Regions from separate parts of the Serratia sp. NPDC087055 genome, predicted to be linked through region 3. Evidence: predicted binding sites of a transcription regulator. Region 3 holds the regulator's gene; each other region holds the start of a gene.
What was found. Region 3 encodes PhoB, which activates phosphate uptake and scavenging genes when phosphate is short. Its sites were predicted from a motif close to CTGTCATAAAACTGNCNNAT; they were not measured.
Positions count from the first base shown of each region.

Region 1 (7,438 bases), 2.3 Mb from region 3:
CGCTTCTCTCGCTGAGAAGCGTTCTGGCGTTTAGCGCCACCCCAACGCCGGAGCGACATGGGTCAAGATGGATTCAATCACATGGGCGTTATAATCGACGCCCAACTGGTTCGGCACGGTCAGCAGCAAGGTGTCCGCTTCGGCTATCGCTTCGTCCTGCGCCAATTGTTTGATCAACAACTCCGGCTCGGCGGCATAACTGCGGCCGAATACGGCCCGCGTCTGCTGATCGATATACCCCACCTGATCGCTATCCTGGCCGCTGTTGCCGAAGTAGCTGCGATCCTGCTGGTTCATCAGAGCAAAAATACTGCGGCTGACCGACACGCGCGGCTCACGCTGGTGCCCTGCTGCCTTCCAGGCCGCACGGTACTCACGGATCTGCTTGGCCTGCTGCACGTGGAACGGCTCGCCGGTCTCATCATTTTTTAACGTTGAGCTTTGCAGGTTCATCCCCAGTTTCGCCGCCCAGACTGCCGTGGCGTTCGAGCTGGCTCCCCACCAGATCCGATCCCGCAAACCCACGGAGAAAGGCTCAACACGCAGCAGACCGGGCGGGTTGGGGAACATCGGCTGCGGATTCGGTTCGGCAAAGCCTTCACCACGCAGCGCATCGAGGAACACGTCGGTATGGCGACGCGCCATGTCGGCTTCAGTCTCGCCTTCTGCAGGCGTGTAGCCAAAGTAACGCCAGCCTTCAATGACCTGCTCAGGTGAGCCGCGGCTGATCCCAAGTTGCAACCGTCCACCGGAGATCAAATCAGCAGCACCCGCGTCTTCGACCATATAAAGCGGGTTTTCATAGCGCATGTCGATCACGCCGGTGCCGATCTCAATACGCTGCGTTTTTGCCCCAATGGCAGCCAGCAGCGGGAACGGCGAAGCGAGCTGGCGGGCAAAGTGATGCACACGGAAGTAAGCCCCGTCCGCCCCCAGCTCTTCTGCCGCGACGGCCAGATCGATGGATTGCAATAACGCATCCGCAGCAGACCGGGTACCCGACTGTGACGACGGCGTCCAGTGACCAAACGAGAGAAATCCAATTTTCTTCATAGGAGTAGCCCTTAGATTCAATTATGACCGAGTTACAGTGACAAAAATGCCCCTCCTCAGGCCAGAAAAATTGTGTGGGATCGCACTAAACGAACCGTTTTTGGCTGCCGAAAAATGCCCTCATCGTTGCCCAACGCAACCGCCCGCCCGTTGTAATCAAAAAGTAAATATCGTATAACAAGCTCCTCCGAGGGGTGTCCTGTTACGGGCTGAGATGGCGCAAGCCGAACCCTTTGAACCTGATCTGGGTCATGCCAGCGAAGGGACGGGTCGGCAATAACACCATCAGTCATTGCCTGTTCATACCTCAGCGCGCCCGGATCTCCACACACTTTTGGAGGTCCCATGTTTACCCCTCAATTTGAAAATGGTCTTTACGGACGGCTGCGCCAGCAGGCTGGTCGCCACTGGCAGGACTACGTCGAACACCCTTTTATTCAGCAACTGGCCGCAGGCACCCTACCTGAGCCGGCATTCCGTCGCTATTTGACACAGGATTACCTGTTCCTGATTCACTTTGCCCGCGCCTATGCGCTGCTGGTCAGCAAACTGCGTACTCTGCCGGAGATGCGTGCAGCCACCGCCTCACTCAATGCCATTGTCGCCGAACTGCCTTTGCATCTGGCCTATTGCGCAGACTGGGGGCTGAGCGAACCCGACATTGCCGCCGAACCAGAGGCCGCGGAAACCCTTAACTACACCCGCTATGTGCTCGATATAGGCCACGCCGGTGATGCACTCGATCTGCTGGCCGCTCTGATGCCCTGCGTCGCCGGCTATGCCGAAATAGGCCTGCGGCTGCTTAACGATCCCGCCACCGTGATGGAAGGCAACCCTTATGCCTCATGGATCCGTAACTATGGTGACCCCGCCTATTTATCTGGGGTGCAGGCCGCACTCGACCTGCTGGAAAACGTGGGCCACCAACGTGGGGCTGAAAGCCGCCTGGCCGAACTGTCGACCATTTTCACCACCGCCACCCGGCTGGAATCTGCCTTCTGGCAAATGGGGCTGAATGCCCAATGAGCATCGGCAAGGCCCCGAATGAGGGGACCAGACCAGGAATTCAGGTCCGGGATTTGACCCTGCGTTTTGGTCAGCAGGTGATTTTCGACCGGCTAAATTTCGATATTGCAGGCGGCAATGTTGTGGCGTTGCTCGGCGCCAGCGGTGCGGGTAAAACCAGCTTGCTGAAGATCATTGCCGGGTTGGCGAAACCCACGTCCGGCACGGTCACCGGCAGCGATGGCTTACCGATCGTAGGACGCATCGCCTACATGGGGCAAAAGGATCTGCTCTATCCGTGGCTGACCATTGATCAGAACATTAGCCTCGGTGCACGGCTGCGGGGTGAAAAAGTCGACTGCGCATGGGCAGAACATTTACTGGAACGCGTGGGCCTGAGCGGTTATGGCAGCGCCTTGCCTGCGGCACTGTCCGGTGGCATGCGCCAACGTGCAGCCATCGCCCGCACGCTGTATGAACGCCAACCGATCGTCTTGATGGATGAACCTTTCTCGGCGCTGGACACCATTACCCGCGCCAAAATCCAGCAGCTTGCCGCCGATCTGCTTGCGCAGCATACCGTGTTACTGATCACCCACGATCCGATGGAAGCCTGCCGCCTTAGTCACCGCTTGCTGGTCCTGTCACGCTATCCCGCCGGCATTGACGACAGCCATGTCATTGAAGGCTTGCCGCCACGGGCACCGGACGACCCTCAACTGCTGAAAAGCCAAAGCGAGCTACTGCTACAACTGGTGAGGGCCGCCGAATGAAGCCGCTGAGTGAAAGCCGCCTGTCGCGGATGCGCCGCAGCCTGACGGTATTTGCCGGCCTGTTACTGCTGTGGGGAGGGATAACGTTGGGTGATATTCCCGCCTTTTTGTTGCCCTCACCTTCTGCGGTCGCGCAGGCACTTTGGAATGACCGGGCTTATCTCGCTTTTCACACGTTGATTACGGCGTCAGAAATCGCCTGCGGCCTGCTGGCAGGGGTGTTGCTGGGGGCCGTGTTAGCACTGTGCATGATTTTTTCTCCCCGGCTGCAACGCTGGTTGATGCCCTTGGTGCTGACCAGTCAGGCGATCCCGGTGTTTGCGTTGGCCCCGTTGTTGGTGCTGTGGTTTGGTTTTGGCATGAGCGCCAAAGTGGTGATGGCGGTACTGGTGATTTTCTTCCCTGTAACCTCCGCCTTCTTTGATGGACTGCGGCGGGTCAATAACGACTATCTCGATCTGGCACGTACCCTGCGCGCCTCACCCTGGGCCCAACTGCGGCACGTTCGGCTGATGGCGGCGCTGCCGGCCTTCGGTTCCGGGCTGCGCATGGCCGCCGCCGTCGCCCCGATAGGGGCCATCATCGGCGAATGGGTCGGCTCGGCGGAAGGTTTGGGGTACGTAATGCTTAACGCTAATGCGCGCATGCAGACTGACGTCTGTTTTGCCGCGCTGTTTATTCTGGTGCTGATGACCGTCTTGCTCTGGGTGACCGTGGACGCGCTGCTGCTGCACCTGATCGATTGGGCACCTGAAAATAACTGATAATAAGGAACCAACCATGATTAAAAAGACCCTCTGCGGGCTGCTGCTCGGCGCTACGCTGGCCGGGCAAGCAACCGCCGCTGAAAAACTGACGCTGGTGCTCGATTGGTATATCAACCCCGATCACGCGCCGATAATGGTGGCCGATCAGATCGGTGCCTTCAAGGCCGAGGGCCTCGACGTCAAGATAGTGCCACCTTCCGACCCGGCGCTACCGCCACGTCTGGTGGCGGCAAAACAGGCCGATCTTGCCATCACCTATCAACCGCAGTTGCACTTCTTCGCTGACCAGGGCTTGCCGCTGGTGCGCATAGGAACCCTGATTAATTCGCCACTCAATACCGTTATTACGCTGGATAAGCGCATCACCACCCCGGCAGGGCTTAAGGGCAAAAAAATCGGTTATTCGGTCAGCGGCATTGAACAGGCCACGCTGGCAACCATGCTCGAACATGAGCATCTCAACCCCAATGACACCAAACTGATTAACGTTAACTTCCAACTGACCAGCGCCCTGCTGGCAGGCCAGGTCGATGCGGTGATCGGCGGGTACCGCAATATTGAAGCGCTGGAATTGAAGTTACAGGGGAAAGACCCGGTGGTGTTTAACGTGGAAGACTATGGCGTCCCCGCCTACGACGAACTGATCATCGTCGCCAATCGCGACACCGTCACTGAGCCGAAAATCAAAAAATTCCTCGCGGCACTGAAAAAAGGCGGCGATTACCTGCACGCCCATCCGCAGGAAAGCTGGCTAGCATTCGCCAAAGCCCATCCGGAACTGAATACCGCGCTGAACAAACAGGCATGGCAAGCCAGCTTGCCGCTGTTTGCCCGCGATCCGGCCAAGCTGGATAAAACGCGCTATCAAGCCTACGAACAATTCCTGTTCGACAACAAGCTGATCAAGAAAATCACCCCCGTGGAACAATACGCGGTGGAACTGCATTAAGCCGTTATCGGGCGCAGCCTATGAACTGCGCCCTTCTCTATGATGCCCTTCCCTTTTCGCTGGCGTGATTAGTGTCACACTATTGTCACAAAAATCGCCAATCACACTCTGACCCAGCAGAGCGATGCAAACACGCATTGCTCTGACGGTTTCAATGCGCTATACCCTCCTCTTTCTCGCGGCGGCAGCGGTCAGCGGCGTTGACCAGAGCACTAAAGTTTTTCTTTTTAATCAGACAGGGTACGGTGGATGGTTTCAGCATTAATCTCGTTTGCACTTTTTATCGCCTCAATTTTAATCTACCGGACCCGGGGCGCTGCCAACCGCTGGTGGCTTGCCACTCTGCTGACGCTGCTGGGCAGCTATCTGATCCTCAACGTTGTCCTGATCGCCAGCAACTACTTTACCGGTGACGGCATCACCGACGCGGTAATTTACACCCTCACCAGCAGCCTGAAAGGTGCCGGCGTCGGCAAATACCTGCTGCCGTTTATCGGCCTGTTGGCGGTACTGGCGCTGATCTTCGCCGTACTCACCTGGAGCCTGGTGCGACGCAAAGCGAAAAGCAGCAGTGTGGTATACAGTGTGATCGCCGTGTTGCTGGCCTTGTTTTCCGTCGGCACTACTCCCGCCTTTCAGGATATCTCCCTACTGGTCAGAAGCCAGATCAGCGGGGACACCAGCGATTTTGATACCTATTACAAAGCCCCCAAAAGAAGCGTACAGGGCAAAGCGCCGAACCTGGTGTATATCTATGCAGAGAGCCTGGAAAGAACCTACTTCGATCAGCAACTTTTCCCCGGCCTCGCTGACGAACTGAACCAACATCGTGAAAACAGCATCGACTTCAGCAACACCCAACAGTTGCCAGGCACCGGTTATACCATTGCCGGCATGGTGGCCTCACAGTGTGGCATCCCGCTGTTTGCCCCTTTCGACGGTAACGCCTCCAGCGCCGTGTCTACCTTTTACCCGGAAAACGTCTGTCTGGGCGATGTACTGAAGTCCGCCGGTTATGATAACTACTTTTATCAGGGCGCCGATCTGGCCTTCGCCGGTAAAGACACCTTTCTGAAATCGCACGGTTTCGATCATGCCTACGGCTTCAAAGAACTGCGTGGGCAGGTCAGCGATCCCAGTTACAAAAATGACTGGGGCTGGTACGACGATACCGTTCTGGATGTGGTGTTCGACAAATTTGTTGAACTGTCTAAGCAGAATAAAACGTTTTCACTGTTTGCACTGACCGTCGACACCCATCACCCGGACGGGTTTATCTCCGCCAGTTGCAGCAAAAACACATTCAGCTGGCAGAACAAAGAGAACCGTTCATTAAGCGCGGTAGCCTGTAGCCAGCAGCATATCGCGGCGCTGATCGATAAAATCAAGGCATCCGACTATTTCAAAAACACCGTCATCGTGGTGTCTTCGGATCATCTGGCGATGAATAACACCGCCTATGACGTTCTGACCAAACAGAAACGCCGTAACCTGTTCTTTATCATTGACGGCACTCGCCCACAGACCGCGCTGCATAACGAAAAACGCAGCACGTTGGATAACGGCGCCACAGTATTGGACGTGATGGGCGGCGATAACTACATAGGCCTAGGCCGCAGCAGCTTCTCCAGCCCAACGCTGTCTACTGTTTTCATGAATATCGATGAGAAGATCAACGCCTGGAAACCGGCGGTAGTGAAACAATGGGGCTTCCCAAACCGCATTGACAACTTCACCCTGGGTAACCAAGGCAACAGTTTTACCTTCTCCGGTATCACCTTTAAGGTGCCATTTATCTTGAAAGTGGCAGATAACAAAATTGAGCCGATGTTTAACGTTTATCTGTCCACGCCGCTGAAAAAGCAGCTTGCTGGCTTGGGCGCAGGTGAAAAATTCGTTTGGGTCGACAAATGTTATGAAATTGGCCGGGTATGGGCACCTGAAATGGCACTGAGCACCGAAACCTGTGTCGCATCAGGCAATCTGGCCGCTCCGCCGCAGATCGTACAGGCCAAAGGGGGGAACTACCGCGGCAAGGTCAACTTTAGCGGGCCAGAAGCAGACAGCGTTGCCGCTTATCAACGCGCCATAGAACGGTTGAATGTGGACGATGCCGCCGTTAAATATCAGGCAGATGCCATCGCATTTATGCTGCCGGGCATGCCGGAATACGTGAAGGCCATCACCGGGGTTTCCAGCGTTGAAGACTGGGGCCGCTGGTCAGATGCCAATCTGGCACCGGCGGTGAATATCGATTATGTCGACCCTCTGCCGCCCGCCTTCGATCTGGTGCTACGCGCTCGCGCCTACGGTAAAAACGTTGGCGAGCCGATCTCCGTGCGCGTTGGCGAGCAGGAACAGTTTGTGACGCTCACCGAGCAGGACACCACCGTAACCCTGCGCTTCGACAACCCCGGCGGCGCACAGAACATCAGTATCACGCCACCGACGCCGACTGAACCGCAGGAAGGTGCCAGTGGTGGCTTTACCCCGAAGAAACTGGGCATTGGCCTGGTGTCGCTGAAGATAGAACAAACCGCCCCCGCCTCCTGAGCATCACCTTGTAAGGGCGCCGCATGCGGCGCCCGCGTTAATCGGGGCGAATGTATTCGCCCCCTGCAGCAAATCCCCCGGGAGTAAATGCGAACGCTGCTTTTTCTTTTCCCCGTATTCTATTCGCCCATATTCAGCTAACCTGTTGCTGTGAATTGATATTGGCATCCGCCTGCCTCCCGCCGCATCGCGGGAGAACCAAGGAGAGAGTATGAGCAGTCAGCAATCCGGCACCGGCCTCACCCCCACTCAGGCGATCGAACAACTGGAAGCGCTGTATGACGCCTCGGTTGAAGCACTGCGCCAGGCAGTGGGGGATTTTATCAATCACGGCGGGT
Region 1 is NZ_JBJDOG010000001.1:420,916-428,353, reverse strand. Features, by position in the region: gene ACI2J2_RS01950 (LLM class flavin-dependent oxidoreductase) at 31-1,053, opposite strand; TPP riboswitch at 1,234-1,336, shown strand; gene tenA (thiaminase II) at 1,399-2,079, shown strand; gene ACI2J2_RS01940 (ABC transporter ATP-binding protein) at 2,076-2,831, shown strand; gene ACI2J2_RS01935 (ABC transporter permease) at 2,828-3,595, shown strand; gene ACI2J2_RS01930 (ABC transporter substrate-binding protein) at 3,612-4,547, shown strand; gene opgB (phosphatidylglycerol--membrane-oligosaccharide glycerophosphotransferase) at 4,797-7,100, shown strand; gene ACI2J2_RS01920 (AMP nucleosidase) at 7,312-7,438, shown strand, end outside.
Region 1: a site for PhoB is predicted at 4,619-4,638, ahead of opgB (phosphatidylglycerol--membrane-oligosaccharide glycerophosphotransferase). Genes of this name have one in related genera too.

Region 2 (7,438 bases), 500 kb from region 3:
GCAACTACGATGCGTTACGTTGGCGATACGTCGGGGGTTGGCATCGGTAATCATCATCGCCAATATTTGCCATTCACTGCGGGAAAGCGGCGCTATCGACGATGTCAGCACGGCCTGAATACCAGGACTACGGTATATCTCCCCCCTGCCGGTAGCGATGATAGCTTCAAGCAGGCATTCCAACGGCTCGCTTTTTGCCACCAGGGTGACATGTTGTTCCTTAGCCAGGATGGCCAATATGCTGGCATTGGTCACGTCAGTAAATATTATCACGGGCGTTTTCGGCCAAATATCATTTATCGTCAGTATGTAACGTAATACATCATACAAACTCTCATTTTCATTATACAATTCCATAATGAGGATTTGCCTCTCATTTTCCTGTAATGAAGTCTCTATTCCCCTGATGCTGTAGACAAATTGATGGCGTATAGGCTCGCGTTCAATAAGTGACCGTAATCCTTCTCTCGCCCAGGGATTGGGCTCAAAAAAGAGAATAGCCGCCTTGGAAGTGGCATTCTTCATAATCCATTACCATAAATTAGGTATAAAATAGCGATTTAAGCGAAGACGCTGGACATTGTTAGTTAACCAAATATAAAACTTCCGTCGGATAAATGCTGCATTATCCGCCAAGTGACAAAAGTTAAGTATTTAATATCACGGTAATAGCATTGGTGGCATATTCCTTTCCCCCGGGGCGGTGTTCGTCCTGACACCAATGAGTGATCAATTGATAATTTCTGCGTTGTCGCTTTCAAGACCTGAACAAATTTCCACCCTGTGCTCACGCAAAATACGGCAGCGCAGAACAAATAGCCGAGAAATACCGGAAATGTATGAGCGCACCTGATTGCTACGCACTACCAGCAAAAATTCGTCACCGTTGCATTCTGCTGCCTGCATACCCGCATACGCCAGAATATCGCGGCTCAGGCCCGCACCGACGATGCCAGAAGCACCGGGGATAGACATAAACACCTTACAGCTGCTGGCCTTCCCCAGATAAATTTCCTGCCGTGCAATGGAGCCAGAAAGGTAGGTCGTAATACCGGCCACCAGCATGATCACCCCTAACGCAACGACACTGGCTATCGCCCACCAACGCAGAGAAAACCCCGCATACACTGGCCCCCCCCTTTCAATTTCTGTTGCTGCGTGCGTTATTTCCGGCTTATCGGGTATGTCTGGCGTGTCCGGTATTGCTATGTTTGGTGGCCTGTTTTCTGGTCCTTCGCAGGACTCAACCAGAATTTCATAGCGCAACATAAAACCAACTTTGGGGACGGTAGCGATGACCTCATCCTCAATACCCAGGTTTTTAATTACCCGTCGTAACTTACTCACGCATTGGTTAAGATTATTGTTACCTGAAATCATCCCGTAATCATCCCAAACCTTCTTGAATATCACATCACGGCTAACAGCTTCACCGTGATGGGTAAGCAATAGCAACAGCAGTCGCTTTGAAGGGTTGGAAATAGAGATGGGATCCTCAGATAACTCCGTCAGGCTCAGGGTACCCGTATCCGCATCAAAAATTATGTGATCGTTTAATCTATATTTCATTTTTCACAGGTTTCACTTTGGGGATTATTTATCGCCTGGCGCTAAATGTTAATAGAACATTAATCAATATTTAATCAGGTTGATTTTCTAAGCGTGGCTATCAACTATAATGATTATCAATTAACGCCAAAATTAGATGCTTCTCCACCTTATCGCATTCGATATAAGATTTTTCTCATAAGCCTTAAACAAAGATTATACAAACATCACAGTCATTGATATATTTATATGTAAAGTAACTTAAAGTTAGTTTTTTTTTTGTAAATCTTTTCCTTTAAGCTGAAAATCCTAATCATTCATTTAATGCAAGCACTTTTAATAGGAAGGTAATGAAAGGTGAATTTTGACAACTTTGGATTTAGTCAAAAAATCAGCGTTATAACGCGAAATCTATGCGATTAAAGGCGGAATTAATTTTTTGATTCGAGGGTAATTGGGCAAACAACGAGGAAAATGAAAGTAAACAGTTACGAATAAAATGCGATGCCAGCCCCGTCCAACCACGCTACATGAATCGCACCTGAACGTATAAATATGAGGTGTACATTAGGCTGAGGCAGGAAATACCAGACTAAAAACAATGTGGGCAGACATATCATATTCGGTGCAGCGAACGATCGCCTTACCGCCATGCAGCGTCATGATTGCCCTGACGATGGCCAGCCCCAAACCACTGGCATGGTTACCGGCACTGCGCGCAGCATCAGCACGGTAGAAACGATCAAACAGCTTATCCCGGTGTGCCGGTGCAATCGGTGGCCCCTGGTTAGTCACTTCAATCACGCATTCCCCCGTTGTTTGAGCGCTAACCCGCAACCCTATTTGGCTGTTTTCGTCGGCATAACGCACAGCATTAGACACCAGATTGCTCAAGGCACGCTGAAACAGCATGGCGTCTGCCAGCAAGTCCCCTTGTCCCTGACAAACCAACGTAATCCCGCGTTCCTCCGCCAAGCCTTCGAAATAGTCTGCCACCCGCTGCAACTCTTTCGCCACATCGAGACGGCTATAGTTCAGCACCGCCTGCCCCTCACCGGCACGCGCCAGGAACAGAATGTTCTCCACCATACGGGAAATGCGTTCCAGTTCGTCCATGTTATTCGACAGTAGCGTTTCATACTCTTCCACACTGCGTGACTGATACAACGCCACCTGGCAATGCCCCATCAATGCCCCCACCGGGGTCCGAATTTCATGCGCCAAGTCGGCAGAAAACTGTGTCAGGCGCAGATAACCTTCGTTCAGGCGATCGAGCATGGCATTGAACGAACGGGTCAACTGTTGCAATTCCTTTGGTGCCCCTTGCTCACTCAGACGGGTCGACAGCGTATTTGGCGTTATCACTGCCGCCTGAGCCGCCATACGCCAGAGCGGTTGTAATCCGCGACGCATCACCCAATATCCCAGCAGCGCGATCAAGATAAATGCCACAACAACGGCCGCCACTATCCGCCAAAGATAACGGGCCAGCATCTTCTGTTCGTTTATCATCACGTGGGCTGCCGAGATTTGCAGCAAATTACCGTCTTCCAGTTTGATCAGCGCCGATGCGACGCGTAATGGCACACCTTGCGCCGTCTGCCCACTCTGCACCGCACTCACACGCTGGGGTGTATCAAGGGGCGTTGGAGTGATCGGCGGCAGAGTCAGTTTGGCGGGGTTCACATTGATTAACGGCTTCTTTCCCGGCTGTTGAAAAATCAGCACGTCCTGCTCATTGCCCAACATATTTTCGAACAAGCCGGTATTCGCCGTCAGCCGCTCGATAGGGAAACGCTGGCTGAGCAAATTGCGGTAATACTCGACCCGTCCGGTGACCTGTAAATCGCTGCGGGTGATCATCTCCTGACGCATCGCACCGTAAAGGTACCAACCCGCTCCGCTGACAACCAACGCCGCGACCAGCGCAAACAACATGGCACTACGAAGCGTCAGCGACAGCGCACGCCAGCGTTGGATGCGTATTTTCATGAGCGCGGCTCGCAAACGTAACCAATACCGCGCACGCTGTGGATCAATTTGACGTCAAACGGCCGATCAATCTTTGCGCGCAGCCGCTTAATCGCCACGTCCACGACGTTGGTATCACTGTCAAAATTCATGTCCCACACCTGGGACGCGATCATGGTACGTGACAATACCTCGCCTTCCCGCCGTACCAGCAGGTGCAACAGCATAAATTCTTTGTTGGTCAGTGGAATCACCACATCTTGCCGCACGGCCTTACGCCGCAGAACGTCCAGCTGTAAATCGGCAATTGCGTAGTGGTCGGCTTCTCGCACCGTACCGCGGCGCAGCAACGTCCGCAGGCGCAGCACCAGCTCGGTAAAAGAAAAGGGTTTAATCAAATAGTCGTCAGCGCCCAACTCCAGGCCATGGATGCGATCCTGCACCCCATCGCGCGCGGTCAGAAACAGGATTGGCACGTCACTTTTCTTGCGTAGAACCTCAATGATCTGCCAACCGTCCAACCCCGGCAGCATCACGTCGAGCACAATGGCGTCGTAAGCCTGTTCCAACGCCTGAAACAGGCCATCGGTACCGTTACGTGCCAAATCGACGCTGTATCCCGCCTCCGTCAGCCCTTTCTTCAGGTAATCGCCCGTGCTGATGTCGTCTTCAACCACCAGTATTCGCATTGTCATCGCCTCATTACACCAGCGGAAATACTAGCAGTTTCGGCGGACATTCTTGATGACATTAATGTCATCAAACAGACATGGTGCTGTCCCTATTGTTCAACCATGCTTAATCGGCAACCTTAACAGAGGAAAACTTTATGATTACCCGTCATCGTTTTGCCGGTTTGCTGCTGTCCACCCTCATGCTGTGTAGCGGGGCCGCAGGCGCGGCTCAAGCAACAGGCAAGGTCATTGCCCCACTGCGTGGCACTATCGACCAGGTTACCGACAGCAGCCTACAGGTCACCGACCGTAAAGGGGAGAAGGTCAGCGTTAAACTCAACGATCAAACCCGGGTGCTCAGCGTCTCGAAAGGCACCCTGGATGACATTAAACCGGATAGCTTTATCGGCACTGCGGCAGTACCACAACCGGACGGCTCACTGAAGGCGCTGGAAGTCCACGTCTTCGCCGCCAGCCTGCGCGGTACCGGTGAAGGGCACTCCGCCTGGGAGTCTGCCGACGGCAAAGTCGATACCATGACCAACGGCACCGTTGGCAAGCTGGTTAAATCCAATGGCCGCACGCTGACCGTGACCTACGGTAACCAGCAGAAGACCGTTAACGTGCCGGAAGATGTGCCGATCGTCACCCTGGATCCCGGCGACCGCAGCCTGCTAAAACCCGGTGCACACATCGTGCTGTTTTCTGCCACGGACGACAAAGGCGAACGCGTCGCCACCCGTATTTCCGCCGGGAAAGACGGCACCGTTCCGCCGATGTAATTAGGTTGTGCCCCGCCATTGGCAATGTCATGACGGGGCACCGTCTAAGGAGTGCATAATGAAAACCCCCGTACGGCGGCCGGTGCACCGCTGGCCAGTCCGCATCACCCATTGGGTTAACCTGTTCGCCATGGTTTGCATGTTTATGAGCGGCTGGGAGATCTACAACGCCTCACCCCTGTTCGGTTTCCGCTTCCCGCCGCTGGTCACACTTGGCGGTTGGCTGGGCGGCGCGATTGGCTGGCATCTGGCGGTCATGTGGCTTTTGGCCGGCAATGCGCTGTGCTATTTGCTGTGGAGCCTGTTCAGTGGCCATTTCCGTCATGACCTGTTGCCGCTCAGCGCCGGCGCACTGCGACAGGATATCTGGCAGGCGCTGACGCTACGGCTAACGCATCAGCATGGTCGTTATAACGCCATTCAAAAACTGATGTATCTCGGGGTGCTGGTTCTGGGACTGCTACTGGTGCTGTCCGGCCTGGCAATCTGGAAGCCGGTGCAATTACAAGGATTAGTGAGTCTGTTTGGTGGCTTTGACACGGCACGTTACGTTCACTTTTTTGCCATGTCCGGTATTGGCTTATTTGTGATCATTCACCTGTTGATGGTGATTATCGTGCCGCGCACGTTGTGGGCAATGATTACGGGTGGCAAACATGAATGATAAAAAACAACGGCCTTTAGCACCGACGCTGGAACCGGACCAAAAGAAACAGCTGGTCAATCTGCAACGCCGTCTGATGCTACGTTCGGGTCTGACGCTGGGCGGCATCGCCATGCTGACCGGTTGCAACCTCCAAGACGGGGACCAGGTGGATAACGTGTTGTGGGCCATGTCGCGCTGGAACGATCGGGTGCAGGCCTGGCTGTTTAACGGCCAAAAGCTGGCGCAAACCTATAGCCCGGAGCAAATTACCCATCCGTTCCCGTTTAACGCGTTTTACCCCGAGTACAACGTCCCAGAGGTAGATCTTGCCAGTTATCGTCTGGAAGTCTCCGGCAAAGTCGAGAAAACCGCCTCCTGGACACTCGAACAGTTGCAACGCTTGCCGCAGCAGAGCCAAATAACCCGCTTGATTTGCATCGAGGGGTGGAGCGCCATCGGTCAATGGGGCGGCGTGCCGCTGCGCAACTTTCTGCAGCATGTCGGCGCCGATCTGAACGCCCGCTATGTGGGTTTCAAATGCGCGGACCGTTATTACTCCAGTATCGACATGGCCACAGCGCTGCATCCACAAACCATTCTGGCGTTGGATTTCGCGGGTAAAGCACTGCCGGCCGATTACGGCTACCCGCTACGGCTGCGAGTGCCAACCAAGTTGGGATTCAAGAACGCCAAACATATCGCCGCCATTTTTGTCAGTGATACCAACCCCGGTGGCTACTGGGAAGATCAGGGTTATAACTGGTTTAGCGGAATTTAGTGTTCTGCGCGGCGCCGCGCAGAAAGCCGATTAGCCGCATGAATTATACCTTTTCTGAACGTGAGTACCTATTCGTCGACGGGGTAGGTAAAACTATTATCGACTTCGGTATCCAATATCAAGCCAGGCTTGTTTTTAGCGTCCCCTTGAGACCGGCTTTGGCCAAAATCTATGATCAACTATTGAAAAAACACGCTCAAAGAGTACGGTATTTGTACAAAATGGAATTCATAAAGGACGGACTCTATGTCATCGAAATTTAACGCCTTGGAGCACGCGTTGGAGCCGGATTTTACCTCTCCAAGTATTAAAGAACAGCGCCTGAAAGCCATGCAAGCCTTCCATGAAGCCTGGTGGGAACAACGATGTCAGGAATGGCGTGAACGAGGCCAACTCGGTGAGCCGGGACCGGTCATCCATCATTACGATACCGCCAAGATGCCATAACCCCCGCCAGGGGGCTCTGTTTAGCTTCACTCTCCCGTCGTCATCAGCGTGATATCCGCCTGCAGGATTGCCTCCCGCGCCGTGGTGGGGAGATTGTCATCGGTAATAATGGCGTCAAACGCCGCGATCGGCAGCGCCAGGTAGGTGGCTATCTTGCCGTATTTGGAGGTGTCACTGAGCAGGATGCAGCGCCGGCTGGCGTCAACAATGGCTTTTTTCACCATCACCTTGTCTTCATTCGGCGTCGACAGGCCACGCATGCTCCATGACGAAGCGGAAATAAATGCCAGATCGATAAACAACCCGCGTAGTGCCTGCGCCGCAGCTTCACCGACACATGAACGGTTCTCGCGACAGACGGTACCGCCGGTATGAATGATCTTGCACTGGCTGTGCTCGATCAGGTAACCCGCAATCACAAAATCATTGGTGACGACCGTTAGATCGTCGCGATCGCTGATATGTTTCGCCAGCGCCAGCGTCGTGGTGCCTGCATCCAGATAGATACAACTATTGGGGGGGATCTGCCGGGCCGCCAATTGACCGATAGCCGCTTTCTGCTGGCTGTACATCCCTTCTTTGTCCTGATGCG
Region 2 is NZ_JBJDOG010000001.1:2,214,533-2,221,970, forward strand. Features, by position in the region: gene ACI2J2_RS10465 (LuxR C-terminal-related transcriptional regulator) at 1-525, opposite strand, end outside; gene ACI2J2_RS10470 (winged helix-turn-helix domain-containing protein) at 730-1,569, opposite strand; gene ACI2J2_RS10475 (heavy metal sensor histidine kinase) at 2,116-3,540, opposite strand; gene ACI2J2_RS10480 (heavy metal response regulator transcription factor) at 3,537-4,208, opposite strand; gene ACI2J2_RS10485 (hypothetical protein) at 4,349-4,975, shown strand; gene ACI2J2_RS10490 (cytochrome b/b6 domain-containing protein) at 5,034-5,639, shown strand; gene ACI2J2_RS10495 (molybdopterin-dependent oxidoreductase) at 5,632-6,399, shown strand; gene ACI2J2_RS10500 (hypothetical protein) at 6,646-6,846, shown strand; gene ygbI (DNA-binding transcriptional repressor YgbI) at 6,873-7,438, opposite strand, start outside.
Region 2: a site for PhoB is predicted at 4,273-4,292, ahead of ACI2J2_RS10480 (heavy metal response regulator transcription factor). Genes of this name have one in related genera too.

Region 3 (7,438 bases):
GTGCGGGTATCGCGCAGCGCGTCTGCCTGCCAGGTATCCACCACCAGCAGTTCCAGTGCGTCGCTGGCTTTACGTTGCAGCAAATAGCGTCCGTGCAGTCGGCCAAGCTGGTTATTGGCCAAATACACCAGGTGATCAAGGGTTAACCCCTGAGCAAACTTACGGAATTTGTCGCCCTCTTTGGAGCCGATTAACTGATTGAGATAGCTCCAATCGTCGTACTGCTGCTGGCTCTGGCTGATGTGTTCAAACAGTGACTGTTGATTGATTCGGCGCGCTGCGTCACTGTCTAACTGATTACGCACTTCACCCTGTTGCAGCTGCAAGGTTTTTAACCGTTGTGCCAGCGTTTCCAGGCTCTGGCTCAGGATTTGGGGATCGGCCTGGGTCTCATCCAACCCTTGCGGACGCTGTTGTTGGTGCTGTTGCAGGCTTTCAACAGCCTGTGCCAGCAGTGCACGGGCTTCAACGTGTCGCTGTTGTAATTGCTCTTTGCGGTGTTGCAACTGTTGGCGTTGGGCATCATCAAGCAGAGCGGCATTGAACGCGGCCTCATCACTGAATTCACTGGTGGCTAGCGCCTGCAGCCAGTCTTGTTCCGCCTGTTGAAGCCGTTCGTTTTGTTGCAACAGCTGTTGCTGTAATCCAGCAAGTTGGCCGCTCAGACGATCGCGTTGCTCCTGCGCTTTCTGCCAGTGCTCGGCGGCTTGTTGACTGGCCTGTTCGCAAAGCCCTTGTTTGGCGCGCAACTGTTCGCGCTCCTGCGCGATTTGCCGTTCACCAAACAGGGCAAGCCGCTGTGCACGTTGCTCGCCCAGAGCTTGTTCACCGTCCTGCCACTGTTGCTGCAGGCGCTGCTGTTGTAACAGGGCTTCTGCGAGGCTTTTCTCCAGCAGAATGAAACGCTCGTCCAGCCGCGCCTTGTCTTGCTGTGCCTGTTGCTGCTGTGTTTGCAGTGCGGCTAACTGGTCTTTGGCCTGCTGCACTGCGTGCGACGCTTGTTCGTGTTGCAACAGAGCGGCCTGACCCTGACGCTCTTCGTTGTCGCAGGTGGTTAGCCACTGGCACAGGCGATCGCTGTCCTGAAGGGTAAAGTCAAATGCCAGCGGCGCGGTCAAGCGTTGCCAGTTTTGCTGGTGCTCAACAACGTGCTGCTCATCTTGTGCGATGAGTTGCTGTTGGCGCTGTTGTTGTTCTTTCAGGCTTTCGCAACGGGTACGCAGTTCAGTACCCAGGGTGTACAAGGCCTCAGTTTTGATGCGCATCTCTGCCAGGCGCAATGCGGTCTCGGAAGGTTTTACCGTCTGATACTGCTCAATGGCCGGGTGATTACAAGAGCCACAGAGTGGACAGGGTTCGCCGGTTTGCAGGCGGGCGCGTTCGGCTTCCAGGCTGACAATGCGCTGTTCCAGTTCGAGGGTTTTTTCCACGTCCGACTGGTGTGCTTTTTGTTGTTTATATTGCTGTCGCGTCTCTTCGAGCTGTTTTTCATGTTCGCTGAGCTGCGTCTGACGGGCGGCAAACTCTTTACGTTGTTGCTCCAGACGTTCTCTGACCTGACTAAACAGCGAGGAGAGGGTGAATAACTGCTGGCGCACCGGGCGTAACTCGGCCAGCTCAGCCTGACGTTGACGCAGTGCTGCCAGGGGCGACTGGGCTTCCAGCGCATGTTGCTGTTGCTGCTGCGCCGTCAGCGCGGCGGTGAGGGCGTTAAGCTTTTCCTGATGCTGACCGGCCTGTGCGGTCAACTGGGTTCGCTGAACCTCGAGTTGTTCCAGCGCCGTTTTTTGCTGGGCATACTGCTGTGCGGCGCTATCGCACATCTGTTGCAGTTCGGTCTGCGTTTTCTGTAACTGGGCAATCCGGTTATCGAGCGGGACGACGTGATCGTCGATCAACCGCTGTTGTTCCTGCTGGTGTTCAACATGTGCCTGTAGTTGCACACGGGCTTGTTCCACAGCCTGTTGCAACGGTGCCATCTGGTCGAGCTGCTGCGCCTGCTGCTGCGTCAACTGGGCAATCTGCTGTTGTAGCGTCTGGTGATCGTGACGGCAGCGGTTACGTTCGTTAAGCAACGGCCGCAGTTTTTCTGCCGGTTCGCTGCGTGCCAGTTGCTGTAGTTGCGGTTCTGCTGCGGTTTGCTCTAGCTCCACCGTGTCCAGTTGGCGCTGATATGCCTGTTGTTTTTGCTGCGTTTGCTGCCAAAATTGCAACCAGTTCAACGCCTGCTGCTGCTGACGGGTTTGGTCGCTGAGGGTATTTTCTTGTGTCGCCAATTCAACTAACTGGTTTTCCAGCAGCTGTCGTTGTTCATCATTTAGCAGTTCAATACCGCTGGCGCGTTGATGCAGCGCGTCCAGTTCGACCTTGGCCTGTTTGTGCTGTTCGAAAACCCGCTCCGAAAGCTGGCCGTAGATCTCGGTGCCGGTTAGCTCTTCCAGCAGTTCGGCGCGATCATTGGCATCAGCGTTAAGGAAGGCGGCGAACTGGCCTTGGGACAGCATCATCGATTTGGTGAAGCGCCCGAAATCCAGCCCGGTAATTGCGGCGGTAAGATCCAGTTTGTCGCGCACTTTGTCCGCCAGGATCTTGCCATCTTCACGCAGTGCCAATTCGACTTTAGGAGCCTGCAGGTTACCGTCTGGCGCATTTTTGGCGCGGCGCTGGCTCCAGAATGCGCGATAACCGACACCTTTGACCTCAAACTCGACCTCTGCCAGCGACTCGGCGGTATGGCGTGTCATCAGCTCGTTTTGGCTCGGTGTGACATTCAGGCGCGGCGTCTGGTGGTACAGCGCCAGACAGATGGCGTCCAGCAGGGTGGTTTTACCTGCCCCGGTTGGCCCGGTGATGGCAAACAACCCATTGCTGGCAAAAGGCTCCGCAGTGAAGTCGATTTTCCATTCACCTTGCAGGGAGTTGAGATTTTTTAATCTCAGGCTGAGAATTTTCATTGGCTCGGCTCCTGATCTTGGTGCCTAACGGCTTCGACGACCTGCTGGAACATTTGACTCATGCGTTGCCGGCGATCATCGGCCATATCAGGTTCTTGCGCCAGACGACGTTCGAAGACGTCATTGACGCTCAGTTCGTTAAGCGTTTCTTTGTCCTGTTGTTCAATCGCCTGGCGGCGCTGTTCTTTACTGCGGCGCAGCAACACCACCTCTACGGGCAGTTGATCGGCCAGCAGTTGGATACGGCGCTGAATGTCGCTGAGATAATCCTGCGTAGCGACCTCGATATCCAACCACACCGGCAACTCACCTTGATAATCGGCGAACTGCCGTAATTGGTGCTCGATCTGCGCTAAATCACCCTTAATAAGCTGCATAGGTTGGAAGCTGGGAATGTCCAGCGTACTGACCTGTTGCAAAGTACCTGCGGAGAAATCCACCATGAACACGCTTTTTGCTTTGCCCAATTCGTCGAAACTGAGTGGGATCGGCGAACCGCTGTAGCGAATGTGCTCGGATTTTGCGACGTTCTGCGCACGGTGAATATGCCCCAAGGCGATGTAGTCGGCCGGTGGGAAAGCTTGCGCCGGGAAGGCATCCAGCGTGCCGATATAGATATCGCGCACGGAATCGGACGTGGTGACGCCAACCGTTGTCAGGTGGCCCGTGGCAACGATAGGCAGTGCCAGGCCGAGCGCGTCGCGGCGTGCACAGGCGGCGTGATAAAGCGTCTGGTAATGTTCTGCGATGGCCTCTTGCAGCGCCTGCTGTTTTTGCACGCCTGACTCACCGGCTCGGCTGGTAAGCAGATCTCGCGGGCGTAAGAACGGGATGGCGCACAGCACGGCGCCCGGTTGGCCGTCGCGTTGGTTCAGGACCACGATTTGCTGTTCGGTTTCAGCCTGCGCGTTGGCGATCACCGTCGTATTCAGGCAAGAAAGCAATTCACGCGACTCATTTAAGGTTGCCACGGAATCGTGGTTACCTCCCAGCACCACTAATTGGCAGCCGGTATGTTGCAGCTCTACCACGAAGCGGTTGTACAGTTCGCGGGCATAGCTGGGTGGCGAACCGGTATCGAACAGGTCCCCGGCGACGATCAGTGCATCCACCTGATGTTGCTCGATTTGGTCTATCAGCCAGCGCAGAAAAGCCTGGTGCTCGGCGGCACGGCTTTTGGTGAAAAAGTACTGGCCAAGATGCCAGTCAGAGGTGTGGATCAGGCGCATGACACTCCCGGGGCGATAAGCTAATGGCGGTGATTATAAAGGGCACCGCGGCGGCTGTCGTGACGGAATCATTATGACAACTGAATGATTTTTCTTTGACGTTGGAAATAATCGCTATGCTTACTGCCTATAACAGGGTGTTCTTTTCATAAAAGTGTCATAAAACTGACGCATAATGGCGCCCGCAGATAGCTAACACATTGGCAGGATTGACGATGGCAAGACGCATATTGGTGGTGGAAGACGAAGCGCCGATCCGTGAGATGGTGTGCTTTGTGTTGGAACAGAATGGTTACCAACCGTTGGAAGCCGAGGATTATGACAGTGCCGTGACACGCCTGTCTGAGCCGTTCCCTGATTTAGTGTTGCTCGACTGGATGTTACCCGGGGGGTCCGGCATTCAGTTTATCAAGCATATGAAGCGTGAAGCGCTAACCCGCGATATTCCGGTGATGATGCTGACAGCGCGTGGTGAAGAAGAAGACCGGGTTCGTGGTCTGGAAGTCGGTGCGGATGATTACATCACCAAACCTTTCTCGCCGAAGGAACTGGTGGCACGTATCAAGGCGGTAATGCGCCGTATTTCACCCATGGCAGTGGAAGAAGTGATTGAAATGCAAGGGCTGAGCCTGGACCCTTCCTCACACCGCGTGATGGCCAACGAGCAAGCGCTGGATATGGGGCCGACCGAGTTCAAGCTGTTGCACTTCTTTATGACCCACCCTGAGCGAGTTTATAGCCGCGAACAGTTGCTTAATCACGTCTGGGGCACTAACGTTTATGTGGAAGACCGCACCGTTGACGTGCATATCCGCCGACTCCGTAAGGCGTTAGAGACCACTGGTCATGACAAAATGGTTCAAACCGTTCGGGGCACAGGCTACCGATTCTCAACGCGCTACTGATCGCGCCGCGCTGGAGAATATGCCGTGTTAGAACGTCTATCCTGGAAGAGGCTGGCCCTGGAGCTGGCCCTTTTCTGCCTACCTGCCTTATTACTGGGGCTGATTTTCGGTTATCTGCCCTGGTTGCTGCTTGCCTCCGTGCTGGCTGCGCTGGTGTGGAACTTCTACAACCAACTTAAACTTTCTCACTGGCTGTGGGTTGACCGCAGCATGACACCGCCACCCGGGCGCTGGAGCTGGGAACCGCTGTTTTACGGCTTATACCAGATGCAACAGCGAAACCGTCGCCGACGTCGTGAGCTGGCGTTATTGATCAAACGTTTCCGCAGCGGCGCAGAGTCACTGCCCGATGCGGTGGTGATGACGACCGTTGAAGGTAACATCTTCTGGTGTAACGGGTTGGCGCAGCATCTGCTGGGTTTCCGTTGGCCTGAAGATAACGGCCAACACATCCTGAACCTGCTGCGTTATCCGGAATTCAGCCACTATCTGCAACAGCAGGAGTTCTCTCGACCGTTAACGCTGCAGTTGAACAATGAGCATTACGTTGAGTTTCGCGTGATGCCGTATTCAGAAGGGCAGCTGTTGATGGTTGCGCGTGACGTGACCCAAATGCGTCAGCTTGAAGGCGCCCGGCGCAACTTCTTTGCCAACGTCAGTCATGAGTTGCGCACTCCGCTGACGGTATTGCAGGGCTACCTGGAAATGATGAGCGACGAAGAGCTGGATGGTTCGCTGCGGGGCAAAGCGTTGGGCACCATGCAGGAACAGACTCGCCGCATGGATGGTCTGGTCAAGCAGCTGCTGACACTGTCGCGTATTGAAGCCGCGCCAAATGTAGAAATGAACGAGCGGGTCGATATTCCGTTGATGCTGCGAGTGCTGCAACGCGAAGCGCAGTCATTGAGCGGCGGGAACCATGAGATTACTTTCCGGGTGAACGAACAGCTTAAGGTTTTTGGCAACGACGACCAGTTGCGCAGTGCGGTATCCAACCTGGTGTATAACGCTGTGAATCACACGCCAAAGGGCACCAATATTGAGGTGAGCTGGCAACAAACGCCAAGCGGCGCGCAGTTCCAGGTCAGTGATAACGGGCCGGGCATCGCTGCAGAGCATATTCCACGTCTGACCGAACGTTTTTACCGCGTTGATAAGGCCCGTTCACGCCAGACTGGCGGCAGTGGGTTGGGGTTGGCGATCGTTAAGCATGCATTAAGTCATCATGACGCTCGACTGGAGATCCTCAGCGAACAGGGCATGGGTACCCGATTCATTTTTACCTTGCCTAACCGGTTGATTGTTCCCGCAGCTTTATCAGAGAATGCGGTGAAAAATTAACGCGCGAGAGGCTCAATGATCCGAATGACCCGAGGGCTACTGCTTTGCCTGGTGCTGTTGGCGAGTCGTGGCGCGCTGGCGCAGCCGGACGGCATGCTGTCCGGTAATTTGTCGAGCGTCGGTTCCGATACGCTGGCAAATCTCATGGCGCTGTGGGCGCAAGATTTCAGTCAGCATTATCCCAACGTTAATTTGCAGATCCAGGCCGCGGGGTCCTCTACTGCCCCCACCGCATTGGCGGCAGGGGCGGCGCAGCTTGGGCCGATGAGCCGACCGATGAAGGCGGCAGAGGTTTCGGCGTTCGAACACCGCTACGGTTATGCGCCGTTGGCGGTACCGGTCGCTGTCGATGCGCTGGTCGTGTTGGTCCATCAGGACAACCCTCTGCGTGGGCTTAACCTGCAGCAGCTTGACCGAATTTTTTCCGCCACTCTGCGCTGTGGTGAAAGCCAACCGTTGACGCGCTGGGGGGAACTGGGGCTGACCGGTGATTGGCAGCAGCGAGCCTTGCAACGTTTTGGGCGTAATTCTGCCTCCGGTACTTACGGCTATTTCAAGCTGCGTGCGCTGTGCGGCGGCGACTTTATGCCGCGCGTCAATGAATTGCCCGGTTCTGCCTCGGTGGTGCAGGCCGTTGCCGGTTCACTCAATAGCATTGGTTACGCCAGCATCGGTTTTCGTGCCAGTGGTGTGCGGCTACTGCCGTTGGCTGAGTCTGGTGAAAACTATATCACTCCCAATGATGCCAATGTACGCAATGGCAGTTACCCGCTGTCGCGCTACCTGTATATCTACATCAATAAAGCGCCCAACCAGCCGTTGGAGCCGCTGACCGCAGCCTTCCTCGATCGCGTACTGTCTGATACCGGGCAAGACCTGGTTAATCACGACGGTTATCTGCCGCTGCCCCCCGATACCCTGCATAAAACCCGATTGGCATTGGGCTTGAAATAAGTGCTCCAGAAACACGCATCATGATTTGGCGTTGCGCGGGCGGCGGCGAAGCGCC
Region 3 is NZ_JBJDOG010000001.1:2,718,588-2,726,025, reverse strand. Features, by position in the region: gene sbcC (exonuclease subunit SbcC) at 1-2,954, opposite strand, end outside; gene sbcD (exonuclease subunit SbcD) at 2,951-4,183, opposite strand; gene phoB (phosphate response regulator transcription factor PhoB) at 4,399-5,088, shown strand; gene phoR (phosphate regulon sensor histidine kinase PhoR) at 5,113-6,429, shown strand; gene ACI2J2_RS12900 (PstS family phosphate ABC transporter substrate-binding protein) at 6,445-7,383, shown strand.

Region 4 (7,438 bases), on a different contig from region 3:
ACCTGTGCAGCAACAGGCCCAGCCGAAACCTAAACCGCAACCGGTCACACAACCGCCGGTGCAGGTTAAGCACCCTGAACCAAAACCGCAGCCGAAACCTGAGACCAAGCCGGAAGTCAGTCAGGAAACGGCCAAGCAGGAAACCAAGCCAGAATCGAAGCAGAAGTGGATGGTGCAGTGCGGTTCATTCCGTGCGACCGATCAGGCAGAGTCTGTGCGTGCACGCCTGGCGTTTGAAGGCATCGAAAGCCGCATTACGGCGGGTGGTGGCTGGAATCGCGTGGTGCTCGGCCCTTACAGCAGCCGGGCTGTTGCGGACAAAACCCTGTCGCGCCTGAAGGGCGTAGGCATGTCAAGTTGCATTCCCCTCTCCGTTGGGGGTTGAAAAGCGTCAATCCCCCCCCATCTATACTCTCAATATGCCTCGTAGTGTCTGCGCAAGCAGATGCTGCGAGGGCTTCTTTCCGTCTTCAACGAGGGTCTGCTCGTGACAACAATTGTAAGCGTACGCCGCAACGGCCAGGTAGTGATCGGTGGCGATGGCCAGGCCACCTTGGGCAATACGGTAATGAAGGGCAACGTCAAGAAAGTACGTCGCCTGTATAACGACAAAGTGATTGCTGGTTTTGCCGGTGGTACAGCGGATGCCTTTACGCTGTTTGAGCTGTTCGAGCGCAAGCTGGAAATGCACCAAGGTCACCTGGTGAAAGCCGCCGTTGAACTGGCGAAAGACTGGCGTACTGACCGCATGCTGCGCAAACTCGAAGCCCTGCTGGCTGTCGCAGATGAACACTCTTCGCTGATCATCACCGGCAACGGTGACGTGATCCAGCCTGAAAACGATTTGATTGCGATTGGCTCCGGCGGCCCGTACGCCCAGGCAGCCGCTCGTGCGATGTTGGAAAATACCGAACTGAGCGCCCGCGAAATTGTTGATAAGTCCCTCAACATCGCCGGTGATATCTGTATTTACACCAACCATTTCCACACCATTGAAGAATTGCCTTCCAAAGCGTAAGGATCGAATACTATGTCTGAAATGACCCCGCGCGAGATCGTCAGCGAACTGGACAGCTACATCATTGGCCAGAACAAAGCCAAGCGTGCCGTTGCCATTGCCCTGCGTAACCGCTGGCGCCGGATGCAGCTTAACGAGATGCTGCGCCATGAAGTCACGCCAAAGAATATTCTTATGATCGGCCCGACCGGTGTCGGTAAAACTGAAATTGCCCGTCGTCTGGCAAAACTGGCTAACGCCCCGTTCATCAAGGTTGAAGCCACCAAGTTCACCGAAGTGGGCTACGTCGGCAAAGAAGTGGATTCGATTATCCGCGATCTGACCGATGCCGCGATCAAAATGGTGCGCTTGCAGTCGATCGATAAGAACCGTACCCGTGCCGAAGAACTGGCGGAAGAACGCATTCTCGACGTGCTGATCCCACCGGCCAAGAACAACTGGGGCCAGGCGGAAGAACATCAAGAGCCGTCTGCTGCTCGCCAGGCATTCCGCAAGAAACTGCGTGAAGGCCAGTTGGACGACAAAGAAATTGAGATCGATCTGGCTGCTGCGCCGATGGGTGTAGAAATCATGGCACCTCCCGGCATGGAAGAGATGACCAACCAGCTGCAATCAATGTTCCAAAACCTCGGTGGTCAAAAACAGAAGCCACGTAAGTTGAAGATCAAAGAAGCCTTCAAGCTGCTGGTAGAAGAAGAAGCCGCCAAACTGGTTAACCCGGAAGAGCTGAAAGAGCAAGCAATTGAAGCGGTTGAGCAACACGGCATCGTGTTCATCGACGAAATCGACAAAATCTGTAAGCGTGGTGGCCAAAGCTCCGGTCCTGACGTGTCTCGTGAAGGCGTGCAGCGTGACCTGCTGCCACTGGTGGAAGGCTGCACTGTCTCTACCAAGCACGGCATGGTGAAAACCGATCACATTCTGTTTATCGCTTCCGGTGCGTTCCAGACCGCCAGCCCATCAGACTTGATTCCGGAACTGCAGGGCCGCCTGCCAATCCGCGTTGAGCTGCAAGCGCTGACCACTGAAGATTTCGAGCGTATCCTGACCGAACCAAGCGCGTCGTTGACTGAGCAATACAAAGCGCTGATGGGTACTGAAGGCGTGAATATCGAATTCACCGCTGAAGGCATCCGCCGTATCGCTGAAGCCGCATGGCAGGTTAACGAAACGACCGAAAACATCGGTGCACGTCGCTTACACACCGTGCTTGAGCGTCTGATGGAAGATATTTCCTATGATGCGAGTGAAATTAACGGTCAATCCATTACAATTGATGCGGATTACGTACGTAATCATCTGGATGAACTGGTAGCAGATGAAGATTTGAGTCGTTTTATCCTATAATCGCTCAATCATGTCCAGTCAGTCATCTGTGGGAGGCATTGCCTCCCACAATTATTTCTAACGGACACAGCCACTTACTCTGAAGCGAAAAATGAGCTCATCAACAACCACCTCACCGGCCAGAGCCTGGCTTGAAAGTTTACGGCCACGCACCTTGCCGCTGGCCTTTGCATCTATCGTCGTCGGTTCCGCCATTGCCGCCTGGCAAGGCAGCCTGAAACCTGGCGTCGCACTGCTGGCCTTGTTGACCGCCGGCCTACTGCAAATTCTCTCCAACCTGGCGAACGACTATGGCGATGCGGTAAAAGGCAGCGACAAAGAAGACCGCATCGGGCCGCTACGCGGTATGCAAAAAGGCATGATCACCCAAGCGCAGATGAAACGCGCTCTGGTGGTGACGGTGGTGTTGATCGCCATCACAGGCTGTTCACTGATCGCCGTCGCCTGTGAACAACCCAGCGACGTCGTGGGCTTCCTGGTACTGGGTGGGCTTTCTATCGTCGCAGCCATTACCTATACCGTCGGTACCAAACCCTATGGCTATCTGGGGCTAGGCGACATCTCGGTGCTGGTATTCTTCGGTTGGCTGAGCGTAGCGGGTACCTACTACCTGCAAACCCACACGTTTGACAGTATTGTGATGCTACCAGCCACCGCATGCGGCCTGCTGGCAACCGCAGTGCTCAACATCAACAATTTGCGCGATATCGAAAGCGATCGTGCCAACGGTAAAAATACCCTGGCGGTACGCCTTGGGCCACAGAATGCGCGCTATTACCACGTCGCGTTGCTGATCGGGGCCGTAGCCTGCTTCGCGCTGTTCACACTGCTTAATTTGCATAGCCTGTGGGGCTGGCTGTTTGTGCTGGCGATCCCCCTCTTGGTACGCCATGGCCTGCGCGTGCTGCGCGATCCAACACCAGCCGGTATGCGGCCGATGCTGGAACACATGGTCAAGGCAGCACTTCTGGCCAATGTGCTGTTCGCTATCGGCGTGGTGCTCAGTTAGACATCGAACTGATGATTTTGCCAACAGGGCGAATAAAGGGATATACTGGTTATTCCAGCGGCAAACAGACGTAAAATCCTATGAAATACGATACTTCCGAACTTTGCGACATCTATCATGAAGAGGTGAACGTAGTTGAGCCTCTATTCTCCAATTTTGGCGGGCGTACTTCATTTGGCGGGCAAATCACTACGGTGAAATGCTTTGAGGATAACGGCCTGTTATTCGAGCTACTTGAAGAAAACGGGCGCGGTCGCGTTCTGGTGATTGACGGTGGCGGCTCAGTACGCCGTGCTCTGATCAATGCAGAATTGGCGCGTCTGGCAACCCAGAACGAATGGGAAGGCATCGTGGTCTACGGTGCCGTGCGTCAGGTGGACGATTTGGAAGAACTGGATATCGGCATTCAGGCGATGGCAGCCATTCCTGTCGGCGCCGCCAGTGAAAGCATTGGTGAAAGCGACATCCGCGTTAACTTTGGCGGTGTGACGTTCTTCTCCGGTGACCATTTGTACGCCGACAATACCGGTATTATTCTGTCTGAAGACCCGCTCGACATCGAGTAATCTTCAGATATGAAAAAGGGCGCCTAAGGCGCCCTTTTCGATCGTGCAATACGGAATCAGACTTCTTCCATTTTGCCCAACAGCGCGCGCAAGCGATCTTGCCATACGTGCTGCTCTTCTTTCAGTTGCTGGTTTTCACGTACCAGCGATTCGTGGTTGCCAGAGGCAGCCTGAACTTCCTGAGACAGAGTATTGTTTTTGTCTTTCAGCTCTTCAATTTCCATCTGCAGCAGGGTGATGGTATCGATCGCCTGCTGAACTTTTGATTCCAATTTCTCAAATACTTCAAATGACATGCTTCAGTCCCCTCATGATAGCAAGGCGTACATCTATAGGTAACGGCCGCAACTCAGGTTGCAACTGCTGCGAATATGCATCGCGCCAAGTGACACACGCTTTTATTGAAAATAACGCGCCTGTCCCGATAAAACGCTTCTTTCGATAAAAACGATTGTAAGTAGCCTGTCCCCGACTGTCTAGCAACATCCGGCTCATCGCGCAGTCTGTTGCAATTTTCCTGCCTTCGCCATCAGCAAAAACTGAAAATACCCGCAGCCCGCAAAATCGGTTTGTTAACAATCGGTGGCGAAAGCACTGGTCAGATCACACTTTTATGGCGCAGAAAGAACACAGAACGACGCGAATTCGCTCAATTTTATGACGAAGCACACACATTTTGATTTCGCTATTTCTCGTTTATGTTCGTTAACGATAAATTTACATCACGTCCTCAATTAATAATTGGACGAGATGAAAAAACTGTACCCATAGGCCAAATCGATACGCTCGCTGAGCCTATAAACCTATAACCGCCGTTTTGCAGGACAACAACATTATGAGCCAAACCACCAGTCCGACCCTAAAAGGCCAGTGCATCGCTGAGTTCCTCGGCACCGGCCTGTTGATATTCTTTGGCGTAGGCTGCGTTGCCGCGCTGAAACTGGCTGGCGCCAGCTTCGGCCAATGGGAAATCAGTATCATTTGGGGCCTCGGCGTTGCCATGGCTATCTATCTGACCGCTGCCATCTCCGGTGCGCATCTCAACCCGGCAGTCACCATCGCACTGTGGCTGTTCGCCTGCTTTGACGGACGCAAAGTACTTCCTTACATTGTCGCGCAGATCGCCGGAGCCTTCTGCGCAGCAGCCTTGGTCTACGGGTTGTATTACAACCTGTTCTACGACTTTGAAGCAGCCAATCATATGGTTCGCGGCAGTGATGCAAGCCTTGCCCTGGCTGGCATCTTCTCCACTTATCCTAACGCGCACATTTCTGTCGGCCAGGCCTTCCTGGTAGAGACCGTGATTACCGCAATTCTGATGTGCCTGATCCTGGCGCTGACCGACGACGGCAACGGCATTCCGCGTGGCCCACTGGCCCCTCTGTTAATTGGTATTCTGATTGCCGTGATCGGCGCCTCTATGGGACCATTGACTGGCTTTGCTCTGAACCCGGCGCGTGACTTCGGTCCTAAAATGTTCGCTTATCTGGCGGGCTGGGGCAAAGTGGCCTTCACCGGTGCACGTGATATTCCGTACTTCCTGGTGCCAATTTTTGGTCCAATCATCGGGGCCTGCCTGGGTGCCTTCGGCTACCGCATGCTCATTGGCCGCAATCTGCCGTGTGACGTTTGCGTAGAAGAAGAAAAACCCGCCGCCAAGGCTCAGCAGCGTAAAGCGTGATTGGCACAGTTTAAAACGGTTAACAACAGCAGGACTAAAATCATGACTGTAGAAAAAAAATACATTGTCGCGCTCGACCAGGGAACCACCAGTTCACGTGCCGTAGTGCTAGACCACGATGCCAATATTGTTGCGGTATCCCAGCGTGAGTTCACGCAGATTTACCCGAAAGCGGGCTGGGTTGAGCATGACCCGATGGAGATTTGGTCATCGCAGAGCTCAACGCTGGTAGAAGTGCTGGCGAAGGCCGACATCAATTCCGATCAAATCGCCGGTATCGGCATCACCAACCAGCGCGAAACCACCATCGTCTGGGAGAAAGAGACCGGTAAGCCAATTTATAACGCCATTGTCTGGCAATGCCGTCGTACCGCTGACATTTGCGAGAAGCTCAAACGCGATGGCATGGAAGAGTACATCCGTCACAACACCGGCCTGGTGGTTGACCCGTACTTCTCCGGCACCAAAGTTAAATGGATCCTGGATAACGTAGAAGGCGCCCGTGAACGCGCCAAACGCGGCGAGCTGCTGTTCGGTACCGTCGATACCTGGCTGGTGTGGAAAATGACCCAAGGGCGGGTGCATGTGACCGATTACACCAACGCCTCGCGTACCATGATGTTCAATATCCATGAGCTGGACTGGGATGAGCGCATGTTGGAAGCGCTGGATATCCCGCGTGCCATGTTGCCAAAAGTCCGCCCTTCCTCGGAAGTGTACGGCCAGACCAACATCGGGGGTAAAGGCGGTACACGTATTCCAATCGCCGGCATCGCGGGTGACCAACAGGCGGCGCTGTATGGCCAACTGTGCGTTCAACCGGGCATGGCGAAAAACACCTACGGCACCGGTTGCTTCCTGTTGATGAACACCGGCAAAGAAGCGGTACGTTCTAACCACGGCCTGCTGACCACTATCGCTTGCGGTCCACGCGGCGAAGTGAACTACGCGCTGGAAGGGGCAGTATTCATCGGCGGCGCGTCTATTCAATGGTTGCGTGATGAACTGAAATTGATCAGTGATGCAGCCGACTCCGAATACTTTGCCACCAAGGTGAAAGACAGTAATGGCGTGTACGTGGTGCCAGCCTTCACCGGTTTGGGCGCCCCTTATTGGGACCCGTATGCCCGTGGTGCAATCTTCGGTCTGACTCGCGGCGCGAACAGCAACCACATCATCCGTGCAACGTTGGAGTCTATCGCTTACCAAACGCGCGACGTGCTGGATGCCATGCAGGCTGACTCCAACACCCGCCTGCAATCGCTGCGTGTGGACGGTGGCGCCGTTGCTAACAACTTCCTGATGCAGTTCCAGTCTGACATCCTCGGCACCCGTGTAGAGCGTCCTGAAGTGCGTGAGTCGACTGCACTGGGCGCAGCCTTCCTGGCGGGTCTGGCGATCGGTTATTGGAATGACCTGGATGAGGTGAAGAGCAAGGCGGTTATCGAGCGCGAATTCCGTCCGAGCATTGAAACCACCGAACGTAACTTCCGTTACAGCGGCTGGAAAAAAGCGGTTGCCCGTGCACAAGCATGGGAAGAACACGATTAACGTCGCTCTGCGTTGTTAACCCCTATCACGCGCTGCCTTCGGGCGGCGCGTTTTTTTTTGCACCGCCCTCCCCGTAGCCCCTGTGATAAACTTTGCCGATATTTTCTTCCTTCTCACAGACAGGTTTTGCCATGAAACGTGAATTAGCCATCGAATTTTCCCGCGTGACCGAAGCCGCCGCACTGGCGGGTTACAAATGGCTGGGACGCGGCGACAAGAATGCCGCTGACGGCGCGGCGGTCAACGCCATGCGTATTATGCTCAAT
Region 4 is NZ_JBJDOG010000008.1:88,544-95,981, reverse strand. Features, by position in the region: gene ftsN (cell division protein FtsN) at 1-385, shown strand, start outside; gene hslV (ATP-dependent protease subunit HslV) at 488-1,018, shown strand; gene hslU (HslU--HslV peptidase ATPase subunit) at 1,031-2,365, shown strand; gene ACI2J2_RS23395 (1,4-dihydroxy-2-naphthoate polyprenyltransferase) at 2,457-3,374, shown strand; gene rraA (ribonuclease E activity regulator RraA) at 3,455-3,940, shown strand; gene zapB (septal ring assembly protein ZapB) at 3,997-4,236, opposite strand; gene ACI2J2_RS23380 (MIP/aquaporin family protein) at 4,776-5,621, shown strand; gene glpK (glycerol kinase GlpK) at 5,664-7,172, shown strand; gene glpX (class II fructose-bisphosphatase) at 7,304-7,438, shown strand, end outside.
Region 4: a site for PhoB is predicted at 4,541-4,560, ahead of ACI2J2_RS23380 (MIP/aquaporin family protein). Genes of this name have one in related genera too.